DNA from 2 places in the Oceanobacillus alkalisoli genome. Region 2 is predicted to be linked to the other one. Evidence: riboswitches for the same ligand, from Rfam matches in the RefSeq annotation. Region 2 holds a riboswitch; the other holds the start of a gene.
The links. Region 2 has a riboswitch for cobalamin ahead of L3V42_RS09065 (DUF4430 domain-containing protein). Riboswitches for the same ligand answer to the same signal wherever they lie in the genome.

Region 1 (8,070 bases), on a different contig from region 2:
AAAATCCGAACAATCTAAGGAAAATTTGGCCTTAGGTTGTTCGGTTTTTTTCTATCGATAAAACACCTTTTTATAAATCATCAAACCCGTTCAAATCACTTACTTTTGTATAGGCACGAGATTTTTGCTCGAAGAAATCTGTCTTTGTTCCATCAAAGTTATCTACATATGCCCGAATCCACTTCATCGGGTTATCGAAGTAGCCATCATAAATTTCACTTAAGCCGAGCATTCTTAGCATCTTGTTCGCCCGGTATTTAATATAGCCTTCCATTTCGTCCAAATCAATTCCCTCGACATTTGCTAATACATATCTGGACCAATGGATCTCCTGTTCCACGGAGTGACGGAACGCCTCATATACCCACTCATTGAATGCTTCCGTATTATATTCAGGATTCTCAGCTAGCGTCGCGCGGAATAATTCGCCAATATATCTCCCGTGCTCAAGCTCGTCCCGGTTAATATAGCTGATCATCGTACTTGTTCCTACCATCTTATTATTTCGTGCTAAGTTATAAAAGAAGGCGAATCCGGAATAGAAAAACATTCCTTCCAGTAGAGAGGTATAGACCATGACTTTTAATATGTTTTCGATTGTCGGATTTTCTGCAAACTCATTATAAACTTCGATAATCCGTTCATTCCGCTGTAGGAGAACGGGATCCGTCCGACCTAACTCAAATGATTTATTCTGTTCATCCAGCGATACGACAGATGATAAAACATACGAGTAGCTTTCATTATGCACGGCCTCTTGTTGAGCAATTACAGCCATAATGGACTGTACAGAGGCGTCTGTCGCATATAAAGATAATAATAAAGCCGTCCGTGTCTGTGGTGCATCTAACGTAGACAGTAATCCAATAATCTTTAAATAGGCATCCTGTTCATCTGCAGTTAACTCCGGAAACTGCCTGATATCAGAAGACATATTGATTTCATCTGCTTGCCAGTAGTTTCCTAGTAACTTTTTGTAAATCTGATACCAGTGGGGATACGCAATATCATTCCAATTTAAAATACCGCTGGATTTCCCCCCAAAGATTCCCGTTGATTTATTAGGATTTTTTGGCTCTAACGTTCTTGCTTTTTTTAAAACTACAGTCATATTTATATTCCCTGCCTCTTTTTATTTTCTATTATCGCTTATCCTATACGCCTGCCGTCATCCAGCTCTTTTGCTCTTTTTCTTTTCTTACACCTTCTATAATTCCGTCTACCCAATTGGTAACTTTCAGCTCTTGGCTTCCCCTTGGAGACTGCTCTACCTTCAAACCTTCCCACGGGCTATTATAAAATTTAGCTAGTTTCGTGACCGCAAGACAAAACATCTCTTCCCCACCAAACTGGGTTTCTCCTGAACCAAATACTGCAATATTATTCGGCTTATACCCGACATCTGCTACAAAGTCTTTTACATCAGCCGGTGTGCTTCCAAGATCCCAAGTAAACGTCCCTAACATAACGACATCATAGTCACTTAACTCGGGAAAATACGCACCTATACCGATTTCATATAACTCCGGTTGATAACCGAAAGATTCAATCCTAGCCTGAATCATTTCTGCCATTTCTTCGGTATTGCCGCTAAAACTATGGTAAGCGATAAGAATTTTCATTTATTTCACCCCTAATTAAAACGTGCGAATCCCTTATCATCGATTTTCGATTGGTTCGGAACAGAGGAGAGCATAACGCTCCCCTATTCATTATTGACACCACTCACACTCTTCAATATCTGTAGAAGATGAACGTACATAGTAAGTTGTTTTCAGTCCGCTCTTCCAAGCTTGTAGATGCAAGTCTAGTAAGACGGAAGCCCGGATGGTGTTCGGCACATAAATATTAAAGGAAATACCTTGGTCCACATGTTTCTGACGCATGGCATTCTGTTTGACCGACCAGCGCTGATCAACAATATAAGCGGAACGTCTGTAGATATGATAATTATGGTGGTCCATATCTGGTGCGGTTACAGGCATCTTAAAGTCTTTCTTCTCTTCATGATAAAAAGGTTTGAATACTGGGTCGATTCCTGCAGTAGAGCCGGCAATAATCGAAGTAGACGCATTTGGTGCGACAGCCATTAAATAACCATTGCGGATCCCCGTGTTCTTAACCCGCTCCTTCAATGCCATCCACTCTTTGGAATCATCGTATCCTCTGTTATCAAAGTACGCTCCTGTACTCCATTTACTTCCTTCAAATACCTGATAGCTGCCTTTTTCTTCTGCTAAATCTGCTGATGCGGAAATCGCTAAGTAGGCTATTTTTTCATAAATAGCATCGGTATATTCGACAGCTCGCTCTGATTCCCACTCGATTCCTTCTTTTGCAAGCAGGTGGTGGAATCCGAATGTTCCTAGTCCAATCGCTCTGTACTTTTGGTTCGTGAGCGTTGCTTGTAATAATGGTAACGTATTAATATCAATGACATTATCAAGCATGCGCACTTGAATTTTGATAAGGCGTTCCAATACATTATCTGGTACAGCCTTCCCTAAGTTAACGGAACTTAAGTTACAAACAACAAAGTCACCAGGCGTGTATTTTTTCACAACGGTATTTTCTTCCGTGAGATATTGCTCAACAAATTCTGTCGGGGATTGGTTTTGCGTAATTTCCGTACATAAATTGGAGCAATAAATCATTCCAGTATGCGTATTCGCATTCCGGCGGTTCACTTCATCACGGTAAAACATGAATGGTGCTCCTGTTTCCAGCTGGGAACGCATAATTCTTTTCATAATTTCAATTGCTGGCACTTTCTTTGCCGAATCTAAATTAGCGTTGATACATGCTTCATACTTCTTGCGCCATTCTCCTTCGCCTTTCTCTTCATCATAGGATTCCTCCAGGGAAAAGCCCATTACCTCGCGCACTTCATGAGGGTCAAATAAATACCAGTCGCCCCTTTTTTCTACTTGTTCCATAAACAAATCTGGAATATTAACCCCTGTATAAATATCATGGGCACGCAGGCGGTCATCCCCGTTATTTAGTTTCAAGTCAAGGAATTCTTCAATATCTCTGTGCCATATGTCCAAATAAACTGCTATCGCACCTTTTCTCGTACCGAGTTGATCGACACTTACCGCTGTGTTATTTAACTGTTTAATCCATGGTACAACTCCGCTGGACATCCCTTTAAATCCTTTAATCGAACTGCCTCTAGCACGGATTTTACCCATATAGACACCAATTCCGCCGCCATTTTTCGACAATTGGGCAATATCACTATTACTATCATAAATTCCTTCCAAACTATCGTTTACCGTATCAATAAAACAACTCGACAATTGGCCATGGCTCTTCCCCGCATTAGCTAATGTTGGTGTCGCGACCGTCATATATAAATTACTTAACGCCCAATAGGCTTCGAGAACATGTTCTTTCCGATTCGCGACCGGTTCTTCTTGCATAAGATGCATGGCAATAACCATCCAGCGTTCCTGCGGCAATTCATAAACATTCTTTTCATGGTCCATTGCGAGATAACGAGTTGCCAATGTATAAATTCCCGGATACGTAAATAATAAATCCCTTTCCTGTTCGAGCGACGAACCGAAATAATCGATTTCCTCTTTCGTGTAGCTTGAAAGAAGATGAGGAGAATAAATTCCTTTATCGGTCAATTGCTTTAATAAATCGTAGAAAGGACCATACGAAAGAGCAGTGTCATAGCCCCTATTTTCTGCAGCCTTTTGATAGAGTTCATGCAAATAAATCCGTGTTGCAAAATAAGTCCAGTCTGGTGTTACTTCGTCTATATTTTCAAGTGCATGGTTAATTAAAGCATTATATAAGTCGTCTTTTGCTTCTTGTGTTACCAAAAGCGGCTCAACTTTTTCTTTATATTTATCTGTTTGAATATTTAATCCATCGGCCCACTCATTGATTAATTCCATCCCTTTAGGGCTTTTTGTTTGATTCATTATTTGCATTTTATTTCCTCCCTTTATGTATAAGCATTAAAAAAACCGTTCACTTTCGGGATGAACGGCAAGAAAAAACGACAAAAAAGCATAATAATATTACATACTACAACTTCTTATCATTTTTCCTTTCTCACACCCCGAAGAAACAAAAAACTACAAGTTATGGCAGGTCTCCTGGCTCGTGCTCTTCCTTCTATAGCCCTTCCCATATCGACACCTTACAGCAAGCGATACGGTGGTTTGCTAAGTCGTACACACGTACAGTTGCGGGGGCAGCTCCAGTTTTTAACTGGATTCCCTTTTAAACAGATAAACTGTCACCATTACTCATATACTACATTTAGTATTAAATTGTATTATCAATCACTATATATTGAATTCTATCATAGAGTATACCCGTTTTCAACAATTAATAACGAACGAAAAATGATTCATTATCTGGAAGGAAATTTACTCAAATATTCATCCTAAACTATAACCTCAGGTATTGCAATATATAGGACTTGTCTCTATCTAGTAGTAGCTTACATCTACGAACATACAAAAACTGCATGGAACAAGGATTTGTTAAAACCCTAGATTCCATGCAGTTCATCCTACATATCGCTTTTTATCCTCCCGCTTGATTCAATCACCAAATATTGATTAGCGGGACATGGCGGTCAGTGCATTTATCCCAGTTTAATATTATTACTGAATTACTATCGTTTTAATCTTGTGTTTTTCCCATTATAAGTAGATACTAAGAGTATAAACAAAACTGGCTATCCTGCTTCACACAGCATAAGAGAGGAAATATGATATGGAATCAATCGTCGACTTTTTCCGAAAAACAGGAGTAAAACGCATTATTATTTTTAGTTTAATCATTCTAATTCTTTACAGTGTAAGAAGTTTAATAAATATTATCCTCCTTACTTTTATTTTTTCATTCTTAATGAATGGGCTAGTTGAATTCACGGTGAAACGGATCAAATTCAATCGAACGATTCTCGTATTACTGTTATATTCGGTAATCGTCAGCTTATTAACGGTAGGTGCTGTGAGGTACTTGCCAATTATTACGATGGAAATCAGTCAAGTCATTAAGCAGATTTCAACTTTCTCTTTCGAATCGTATGATAACCCATTTTTTAGTTTTATTGAGCCGATCATTTCAAGCGAGCAAATCACGGGCTACATAGAAAACGGCTTTTCATTTCTCTTAAAATCGATTACAGATATTAGTACGGTGAGTGTACAGGTATTAATTTCGTTAGTACTCAGTTTATTCTTCCTGCTCGAAAAACCTCGCCTGCTCGCATTTACGAGTAAGTTCAAAAAAAGTAAAGTTGCACCGTTCTACCGGGAGATCGAGTACTTCGGCAGAAAATTTTCACGCACTTTTGGTAAAGTAATCGAAGCACAATTCATGATTGCCCTGATTAACACATTTCTTACGATGATTGTATTAATGATCCTTGGATTTCCGCAGATCTTTGGATTATCCATTATGGTCTTTTTCCTAGGACTTATCCCTGTTGCTGGAGTGATTATCTCACTTATCCCGTTATCTCTCATTGCCTATACAATCGGAGGATTTTTAACTGTTCTTTATCTGCTCATCGCAATTATGATTATCCATGCAATCGAAGCGTATATTCTCAATCCAAAATTGATGTCTTCTAAAACAGATTTACCAGTGTTTTATACATTTATTGTCTTGATTTTTTCGCAGCATTTCTTTGGCGTCTGGGGATTGATTATCGGAATTCCAGTGTTTGTATTCCTGCTCGATATCCTGGATGTGACGAATAATGATACACACGAGCAAGTAAAGTAAAGATTAGGCTTTAACTAGTAATAGATTTAGATAATAGAACACAAACAGCCGCTATTAGAATATCTTACACATTCTACTGGCGGCTAAACATTAACCAAAAACCCGTATCGAGATTTTTTCTCCCCACACTTACTAGCTTGTAAAAAAAGCAGGGACAGTGCTTGATTATTTATTGTGACATATACGGACAATGAATAACTCTCTTCCCGCGATCCTTCATTCATGCACGACCCATGTATCACCAAGCATATCGTGAATCCCTTGTTTTTTGGTATCAAAGGCAACGACAAGATACAGTAATTGTGCAATGAATAAAAAGCGATAGAAGAAGCGTCCGACCAACTCTCTAAAAATAATATCGTTCCATTGCAGAGGCTCGAGGTCTTTGCGAATCACTTTTAATCCAAATATCATTTTTCCGATTGTCTGTCCATAAAACTTTGTCATTAAAATAAAGTATAGATACAATACGAGAAGGCTCAGAATTCCTGCGACCGTCCAATAACCAATCTCGATTGGTTTTCCTTCGTTCATAAATTTTAATGGACTAAGCACAATACCATTTATACTAAACACGATGACTAAGTCGGCTAAATATGCCCAAAATCGCATCCAAAATCCGGCATACCTTCTTGTTTCCGTAGGCGATGCTGTATATGCAACTAAATCTTCACTCATGGCAATCTAGCCTCCTCATCTTGAATATAAATACATGGCTCTAGGAGCATTTGCTTCTCGCAGCATATTATTTACTGCATGTAACTCTGACCCTTTGCCAAACTTATCCTGCAGCGTCATGCCTAAAAATTGATTGAATTCAAAACCGCTTGTATACTCAATCACGGTAGCATCTTCCAGATTATAATCCTCTTTCATCATCGCAATGGTATCATCCAGCGTTCCAATTTCATCGACTAAGCCATTTTCTTTTGCTTGCGCTCCAGTATAAATGCGACCATCACCCAGTTCTCGAACAGTTTCCTCAGACATGCCACGTCCATCTTCAATGACTTGAACAAAGTCACCGTAGAGTTCATCAATCATCGTTTGCAGCATTGCTCTTTCCTCTTCCGTCATCTCACGTGAACCAGACATAATATCTTTGAATTCGCCACTCTTTATCGTGTTAAAATCAATGCCTAGATTATCAGCAAGCTCGGTATAATTCAACGACTCCATAATGACACCAATTGAACCAGTTAATGTGGCGGAATGAGCGACAATTTTATCGGCTGGAGCAGAGATGTAGTAACCACCAGATGCTGCTGTATTCCCCATCGAAATATAAACAGGTTTTTCATAGTTTTGCTGAATGTTTAGTATCTTTTCATGAATCTCTGCACTTTCTACAACACCACCACCCGGTGTATTTACGTCTAAAATAATAGCCTCTACATTTCCATCCTCAGCAGCGTGATCAAGTAAATCCAAAAACCTTTGATGCCTATATGTAACACCGCTTAATAAACTTCCTGCACTATCTTCCATAATAATTCCATTTAGCTCGAGCACAGCAATTTTCTCGAAGCTAGTTCCTTGTTCGATTACTTCTTCACTAAACTCATCATTAAAGCTTTCAAAAAGTGTAGCGGAATCCGTCGAAGCAATGCTTGTGCTAATTTGTGATACAATCGAGACAACGAATAAACCAATTGCGATTATTAATGCGATCCAACGCTTTTTATCCAATATGTATACACCCCAAGTCCATAGTTTTTAATGGAAAATATCAATTCTCATTTTGATTTAACTTTACTCTAACTTATTTCGATACACAACTCTAGTGCTACAAATGATATCATGTAATGCTCTCTTCTCCTTATTCCAGCCGGCCATCATGTAACCAATCATAATTGGAATAGCTGAAACGATATAAGCAAACACTCTACCAAGTGATTTCCAAAAACTGATCTGTGTCATGTCTGGATTTACAACCTCAATGCGACAAATCATTTTCCCCGGACTACCTTTAAACTTGCTCGCTGTAAATATAATTACGAAAATGACCGTATAAATCAAATTCGAAATGGTTTCCGATGTACTTAGTCCATACAATTCATCCGAAAAAATATCAAACGTATTAAAATACCTCTCGTCATTAATTAGCGTAGCGATAATCCAAGTTAAAATTCCAGTTAAAACACCATCGATTAGACTTGCTAGAAATCTTATCCAAATCCTGCTGGTTTATAACTTCCCATTTTAAACAACCTCCTATTTTTAACTAGGATACCAGAATTCATTACATTATATCATTGATTATAAAGTTTTCTATACTTATTTTTAGGCTTGTACAATTTGATAGAT
Region 2 (8,070 bases):
TGGTACGTCATCATAAAGCGGGTTAATTCATTTCTCACCTTTTTTAAGGATTCCAGATTATTAATCATATAAAAGTTCCTTTCTTTCCTAGGATGCACTCGAAAATAGAGATGAATATATCTATATTATAGCAGGATTATATGATTTGACCCGATTTAAAGATATTAATAGCAGGAGCGCTAACATCACTCCTGCTTCTACACTTCGACTTTCTGTTTGAACCTCTCATGACTGAAATCACGAGTGTTCTTGGTTTATTTATAAAATGACACGGACAGCATAACAAATACTTAGGATAAATGAATTGGTATCCCCTTTAACTTTAGAACTGAATTGATTAGCTCTTGATCAATTTGTTACGTTTACTTGAAATTTTCTTTATCAACCGAATGAATTTCATAATTACCAAAGTCGGCTTTTCCATCACCATATGTAGTTGGGAACGAACCAACTCAACTACACATGGTGATGGTGAAGCACTAAATACGTATTATGAAATTCATTAAACCTAATAATAATTTTCGTTTTTTATTGACCTTGCAACGATATATCCCCTTCATGCACCTACTCAAGACTTTTTTCATATTTTACTTCCAGGGGTGATAGTGTTGGCGTTAACAGTGTTCTTTCAAGAAATGATTATCTTATATATAATCGGACTAATTGGATTTTTAATTAAGAGAAAAAGGATTATTAATGAACACTCAATTGATGTCGTAACGCAGCTTATTTTATCCCTGACGTTGCCTTGTTTGATTCTTTATTCTATGGACCAGCCTTATCAGATGGGAGAGGCGAGGCAATTATTTTGGTTAATTCCAATCTCTGCTTTTATATTAATCCTTTCCGCTGGGCTCGCTTCAGTCTTAAGGAGAGTCTTAGATTTGCCCAAAGATAAGCAAAGTGTGTTTGAAGGTCTTATTATATTCGGTAATCAAGGTTTTATCGGTTTCGCGTTAATATCCAATCTTTTTCCAGACAAAGGTGCATTGTATGTCACCCTCTTTAATTTGCCATATCTGATCTTAATTTGGACATACGGAATTTATCTCTTTGTAGGGAAAGAACAATCGATTCAATGGAAAAAGATTTTTCTCAATCCTGGGATCTTTTCCACGCTCATTGGGCTTTTGATCTTTATGCTCCCTGTACATTGGCCGGTTGTACTATCGAATGTTTTCAAAAGTGTTGGGAGTACGACCATTCCGCTTTCCATGCTTCTGATAGGAGCGTTGATTGCAAATATGAACCTCGATCATTTTTCTTTTTTAAAAGATAAAACGTTGTGGCTCGTTACTGGTGTGAAATTGCTGTTCATCCCATTATTGTTATTTCCCATTACCATCTTTACCCTACCCTTTCCAATGCTGGCAACCGCTGTCCTTGTTTCAGGTATGCCTGCAGCTCCAACGATTGCCTTGTATGCACAAAAATTCGGAGGCGATAGGAATTACGCGGCTATGGGCACGTTGCTGACGACTTTACTGTCCGTTGTGACCATACCAATTTTATACATCCTATTGTATTTTCTATATACCTACTAATGCTAACATATCAATTCCATCTAACGCTCCGCCATTTCGTAATGCCAATCCGATACCGAACCCGATGATAATACCACCGACAACGGTTATTAGTAATGTATCCCCTTGAACAATGATTGGAATATGATGCATAATACTTGTCCCGTAGGCGAGAGAGGCAATACCGATTACCGAATAGATAGCAAAGCTTTTTCCTATCTGCTTATATCCTAAATAAATGAATGGAATATTTAATACGGCGAGCAAAACGCCTAGAGGCAAACCAAATAATTGAGAACCAACGATACTCAAACCTGTCACCCCTCCATCAGACACGTTGTTAGGGATGAGAACCGACTCCAGTCCATATGCCGTGATAAAAGCTCCAATAACAACTGCCACTGCCCGAGATATCTTTTTCACAAGTATTTTGTGTTTTGCTATCGTACTCATTTCTTTTCCCCATTCCGCAGATAGATGTTTAATTCTATTTTGTTCGTTTGTCTATCCTTTATCCAAGGTAAGAAAGAGTAACTGAAATCATAAATAAGAACTGGTATTCATCTCTTTATTAATGCGGTTATGTCACCCTCAAAAACTTTTTCTTCTTTATCATTGAAAGTAGACAGCGATACCGTAAGGAGCCCTGTTTCCTTCTTTATTACTTTTTTATCAAGAACCTCAACAAGAAGATGTAATTCATCATCAGGATACACCGGCTTTAAAAATTTAATATGATTCATTCCTGTTCCGGCAATAACATCTGCACCATACTTCTCTTCTTCCACCCATAATTTAAATGAAATGGCCAATGTATGAATTCCAGAAGCAATGATGCCTTTAAATCTGCTCTGATTTGCCTTTTCCTCATCTAAGTGCATATATTGGGGGTCAAATTCACCTGCAAACCTCAAAATATCCTCTTTTGTTATTTTGTATGATTTCGTTTCGAACACATCTCCAATTGTAAATTCATCTAACTTCACAATAACACCTCTATATTAGTAGTTAACACTAGTTATCCCGCAGCCATTTCGCTGTCACCGTCTCGGCCGTCAACATTTCTTCCGGTGTTCCTTCGAAGATAACGTGGCCGCCTTCTTTTCCTCCGCCTGGCCCCAGTTCAATTACCCAATCACTTGCCGCGATAAAGTCTAGATTGTGTTCAATGATAATAACCGAATTTCCACGGTTTACAAGCCTCTGAAATACATCAAGAAGTTTATGGTTATCTCTCGTGTGCAGTCCTAAAGAGGGTTCATCCATTAAATAAATTTGTCCCTCTTTTTGTAAATGACTTGCCAGTTTCAATCGCTGGACTTCCCCTCCACTAAGTGAACTCGTCGTTTGTCCTAAGGTTAGATACCCTAACCCGACATCCTTTAATGTATTCACTCGCTTAATGATCTTTGCCATGCGAAAGTAGTCAAGTGCCTCCTCAATCGTTAACGCTAATATTTCCACAATAGTGGCACCTTGATAGCGGTAAGATAAAGCTTCATCTGAATATCTCGTCCCACCACATGCTTCACAAGTAATAGTTACTGGATCCGCGAATGCCACGTCAGGCATAACAACCCCTTTTCCCTTACAGACTGGGCAGGCACCTAACGAGTTAAAACTAAACAATCCTGCCGGCTGCCCCGTTTTCTTTGCAAATATGGCACGGATATCATCCATGATTCCCATATAAGTTGCTAAGGTTGAACGGCTGGAAATACCAATACTCCCTTGTCCAACCGTAATCGTTTCAGGGTACTGTTCTGTAAATGCTTCCGTCATCAAAGAACTTTTACCAGAGCCAGATACGCCACAGATGGACACTAGCGTATGCTTCGGAAGGCTTACACTTACGTTTTGCAAATTATTGTTCGTCGCTTTGTTTATGACGAAAAAATCATTTCGTTCTCTGGGATTTTGATTGATTTTTATTTTTTCATGGAGACTTGTTGCCGCTTCTGAACTTTCCAGCCCTTCCAGCTTACCTTGATAAACGATTTCTCCACCATGAACTCCAGCTCCCGGGCCCATCTCAATAATTTCATCTGCTGCCTTGATTACCGATAAATCATGTTCGATAACGATAACGGTATTATGCTGGGCTTTAATATGGTGTAGCATGTTAATCAACAGGTCCACTTCTTCCGGGTGAAGTCCTGCACTTGGTTCATCAAAAATATAGGTGATATTGTTGAGACTGCTTCCTAAATGCCTGGCAATTTTTACCCTTTGCGCTTCTCCGCCAGACAAGGTACCCATTTTCCTTGATAGACTCAAATAGCCTAGCCCCATTTCAACGAGCTGGGTTACATGAGGGATGGCCTGCTCGGCGATTGATTCTCCGAGCGGATCATTTATTTTCTGTAATTCTTTTAGAACGTCCGTCAGCTCCAATTGGTCATACTCTGCGATATTCAAACCATTAACCCGGCTTTCCAACACTTTTGGATTCAGTCCTGATCCTTGACAGGTTGGACAGAGGGAACGTGTCGACATCGCGAGAACATCATCTTGGGTGATTCCCTTCAATTTGGAAATATCCCTGTTGATGTAAAGCCGTGTAAACCGGGGCAGGATTCCGTCCCAGTCATGGGGTTGCGGTCCGTGTTTCGTATGGAAAGGAGCATTCACTTTCTCACCTGCTGGAGGGCCATATAATAACAGACAACGCTTGTCTTCCGGATAATCTTTGATTGGTTTATCCGGATCAAATAAGCCGCAAGTCATCATCCACCTGCCTTGCCAGCCAGAAGGAGATAACGGCTTAAATTTTACTGCATATTCCCTTAATGACTTTTCTTCATCCACAATTTTTCCCAAGTCTGGTGCAATAACCTCGCCAAAGCCGCTGCATTCCGGACAACTGCCGAACGCACTTTGACTAGAAAAATCTGTCGCGGAGCCAATTGCCGGCTTACCAATCCTAGAGAACAATAAGCGAATCAAGGGATGGATATCCATATACGTGCCGACCGTAGAACGGGAATTCCCCCCTGCCTGCCGCTGTTCTACGACAACAACCGGGCTTAAGTTTTGCATGAGGTCAGCCTGGGGACGCTCAAACTTCGGCATTTGATTTCGGATATAATGAGGATAGTTCAATGTCATCTGTCTTCTGCTTTCTGTTGCTAAAGTGTCAAAAACGACTGAGCTTTTCCCTGAACCGGAAAGGCCGGTAAAAACGATGATTTTTTCTTTTGGCAGATTCAAATCGATATGTTTCAAGTTATTTTCTTTTAATCCTTTTAGAATGATTTCATCTTTATTTGCTGACATGTTATCACCCTGCTCCTTTACCGTTAACCAATGCTACTATCCTTAGCTTATCACACTCTTCCCCGTATAAATAAAAAATAAATGTACAAAAAATCATAACTGATTTTAAAATAAGTAAGTAATGGTATATTCTCAATTTTTCAATAAAATTTAGGATTTTTATATACTTAATGCTCATATTAGATGAATGAATTTCATAATTACCAAAGTCGGCTTTTCCATCACCATATGTAGTTGGGAACGAACCAACTCAACTACATATGGTGATGGTGAAGCATTAAATACGTATTATGAAATTCATTAAGATGATAATAAATAGAGATGTTTATTAATAAATTGGGGATAATAAGAATGAAGTCTGCCATCAGCTTCAGGAAAGCAATCATAGATGACTTGAAGAGTATCGTCGATTTGCTAGCAGATGATGTACTTGGTGCTGCGCAAGAAAGGTAGAAAGCCCGCTCCCGAATAGTTATCGGGAAACATTTTATGCCATGGATTCAGATTCCAATAATGAATTAATTGTAGCTTGTATAGGAGATAAGATCATCGGCGTTTCTATGAACAGTTAGGATTCAGAGCAACACATGAGGGCATGAAATTGAAACTATCGTTCAAATCAAACATTTGATTGAAATAAAGTCTAGAACGGGTATGCGTGCGAATTTTCTTTGATGTCGTGCGTAAGTCCCCGTGGATCGTGCACATTTGATTTGGGATGGTGCGCAATACACGAGAATGGGTACGAAGGTGAAGGGCTCTAGTAGGCACTCTATAGAAGATAGACGGATTCGCACAGAACTAGCTTTAATTCACACCACACCTGAGATTTGCGCACCAACCTTGGGCGAAAACGCACCACAATCGAAAATTACGCACCAGCTTTGAACAAAGTTGCACCATAACCGGAAATCACGCACCATCTTACATATCACTAATTCTATTTAATTTATCTAGTAATTCAATATGAAGTGATACCCCTCCCATAGACAAACTCATTATATTTGCTATACTTAAGTCATAGTCAATACATAGTACCTGGGGAAGCTTTTTCTCCCCTACTACAACTAAATATGCGAAAAAATAGGTTGATTTTTATTTAAAAATCATGAAAAGGGAAGTCGGTGTAAATCCGGCGCGGTCCCGCCACTGTAAATGGGAGTTTTCCATTCGTAAGCCACTGTTTTCATACGGGAAGGTGATGGAAAGCGATGAACATGAGCCAGGAGACCTGCCTATTTTAGCGCCAATTTATAAACCTACGAGGATAGGAGGTGTGGCTGTTAGTAGTTATGTATCATAAGGGAAGACCCATGGTCGATAACGCTTGCTTTGTTATACATCTCTTAAGGTAGAGATGTTTTTTTATTGTAAAAAATATGTAAGCTGGGGGTATACAAATGGTTCGAAATAGTAGATTACAGCAACTGTTTATGATTGTGATAGCCGCTATTCTATTTTTCTCACAATCTGGATTGTTCGGCCTGCAAACCGTAAACGCAGCAAGCTTGGACAATGCTGTCACCGTCTCTGCTGTTGATGAAGACGGTTCTGCAGTATTAGACACGATAGCAGTGGAAATATCCGATGGGGATACGGCCTTTGATGCGATTAAAGAGGCGGATGAACAACTGGAATGGGACACGTATGACTTTGGTGAAATGATTACAGGTATAGGCGGAGTAGCTGCTGACCCTGACTCGAACTTCTGGTCCTTTTATGTGAATGGTTTATTCCAGGACATGGGTGCAAGCTCAACTGAAGTAACAAATGGGGATAATATCCAATTTATCCTTACCGACTTCACAGCAGAACCGCAAATGATTGATGTCACTGTTTCTGCAGTGGATGCAAATGGAGAAGCTGTTCTTACAGATACTGCGGTAGCCATGCCGCAATATACGACCGCCTATGACGCCCTGCTTAAGGTTGCGGCGAGTCAAGGTGTAAAAGTGGATGTGAGTGTCGACTCCGAATACTTAACATTTCTGAATTACTTAGGTGAACCTTTAGAAAGAGAATGTGAATACTGGTCGACCTATATGAATGGCGATATGATGCAGGTTGGATTACTCGGGCACACGGTTAAAGATGGCGATGTGCTAGAACTTGTCGTCGATGACTGGTGTGAACCAGAAGACCCAATTGACGAAGAAGACGAGAAATCAGAAGAGCCACCTGTAAATGAAGAAGATGAGGAAGAAGACGAAGAACAAGAAGTTGTGGATAAAGATTATGCAGAAGCCCTGCAAGCCGTAATCGCTTATCTCGAGTCCAATCCAGCTGAAATGGACTGGTACGGCTTCTCTGCCCTTCACTCTGCCGGTGCGAATGTTTCCAATGATATGGCGGAAGATGTAGCCTCATCGATCAATGATGAATACGCAGGAAATGCTACAGATATTGCAAAAAATATTATTATCTTAACTTCTGCGGGCTATGATGCAACAGATATAAACGGCATCAACTTGATTGAAATGTTACTGAATGAAGACATGCAGCTAAGTAACCAGCTCGTCTATAGTTTGCTTGCGATTGACAGTTTGAATTATCCAATCCCGGAAGATACCGCTTGGACACGGGACAGTATAATTGAAGCGTTTCTTGATATGGAGCTGGAAGTTGGCGGCTGGTCCTTCTTTGGTGAAAGGCCAAGTCCAGATATTACAGGTATGGGAATTCTTGCCTTAAGCGCTTATGCGGATGATGCAGACGTGAAGGCTTCACTTAACCGAGCGATCAACGTTATGAGTGAACAGCAAGGAGATAGAGGCGGATACGATGAAGAATTTAATGGCGGATATTCCGCGGAATCCGCTGCAATGGTCATTACCGGCCTGTCTGCTGCCGGAGTTGACGCAACAAGCGATGCCTTTACAAAATCTGGCGGAAACTTACTGGAACATCTCATCAGCTTCCAAATGGAAGATGGCAGCTTTAAACATTTGCCGGAAGATGATGTTTCAAGTGTATTCGCAATCAACCAAGGGGCATTAGCATTAGTTGCCTATGATCAACTCCAGAATGGTACCGGTCCAGTGTTTAAGTTTGATAAAAAAGAAGACCCAAAAAACCCGGAAGAGCCTGGTGAAAAGCCGGATGATGGAGACGAGGATAACGGGGATAAAGATAAGGACAAAGACAAGAATGATCCAACTGATGACCCAAATAAAGTTATTGTGACAAAAGAAAACCTGCACCAGTATGAAACGGACCATGCGGCCGTAGTAACACCAAATCATGCAGACAAATTAGCCAACTTTTCAGTTGC

Region 1: another riboswitch for cobalamin. It lies ahead of L3V42_RS13435 (ribonucleoside-diphosphate reductase subunit alpha); the one in region 2 lies ahead of L3V42_RS09065 (DUF4430 domain-containing protein).

What each region holds. Positions count from the first base shown of each region.
Region 1 is NZ_JAKNRA010000011.1:45,067-53,136, forward strand. It holds gene L3V42_RS13425 (ribonucleotide-diphosphate reductase subunit beta) at 71-1,111, opposite strand; gene L3V42_RS13430 (flavodoxin) at 1,155-1,622, opposite strand; gene L3V42_RS13435 (ribonucleoside-diphosphate reductase subunit alpha) at 1,713-3,938, opposite strand; cobalamin riboswitch at 4,089-4,281, opposite strand; gene L3V42_RS13440 (AI-2E family transporter) at 4,744-5,763, shown strand; gene L3V42_RS13445 (RDD family protein) at 5,980-6,441, opposite strand; gene sppA (signal peptide peptidase SppA) at 6,457-7,452, opposite strand; gene L3V42_RS13455 (RDD family protein) at 7,516-7,941, opposite strand.
Region 2 is NZ_JAKNRA010000005.1:101,165-109,234, forward strand. It holds gene L3V42_RS09035 (GTP pyrophosphokinase) at 1-68, opposite strand, end outside; gene L3V42_RS09040 (AEC family transporter) at 609-1,544, shown strand; partial or broken gene L3V42_RS09045 (YitT family protein) at 1,539-1,976, opposite strand; gene L3V42_RS09050 (MaoC family dehydratase) at 2,084-2,509, opposite strand; gene L3V42_RS09055 (ATP-binding cassette domain-containing protein) at 2,538-4,799, opposite strand; cobalamin riboswitch at 5,868-6,052, shown strand; gene L3V42_RS09065 (DUF4430 domain-containing protein) at 6,200-8,070, shown strand, end outside.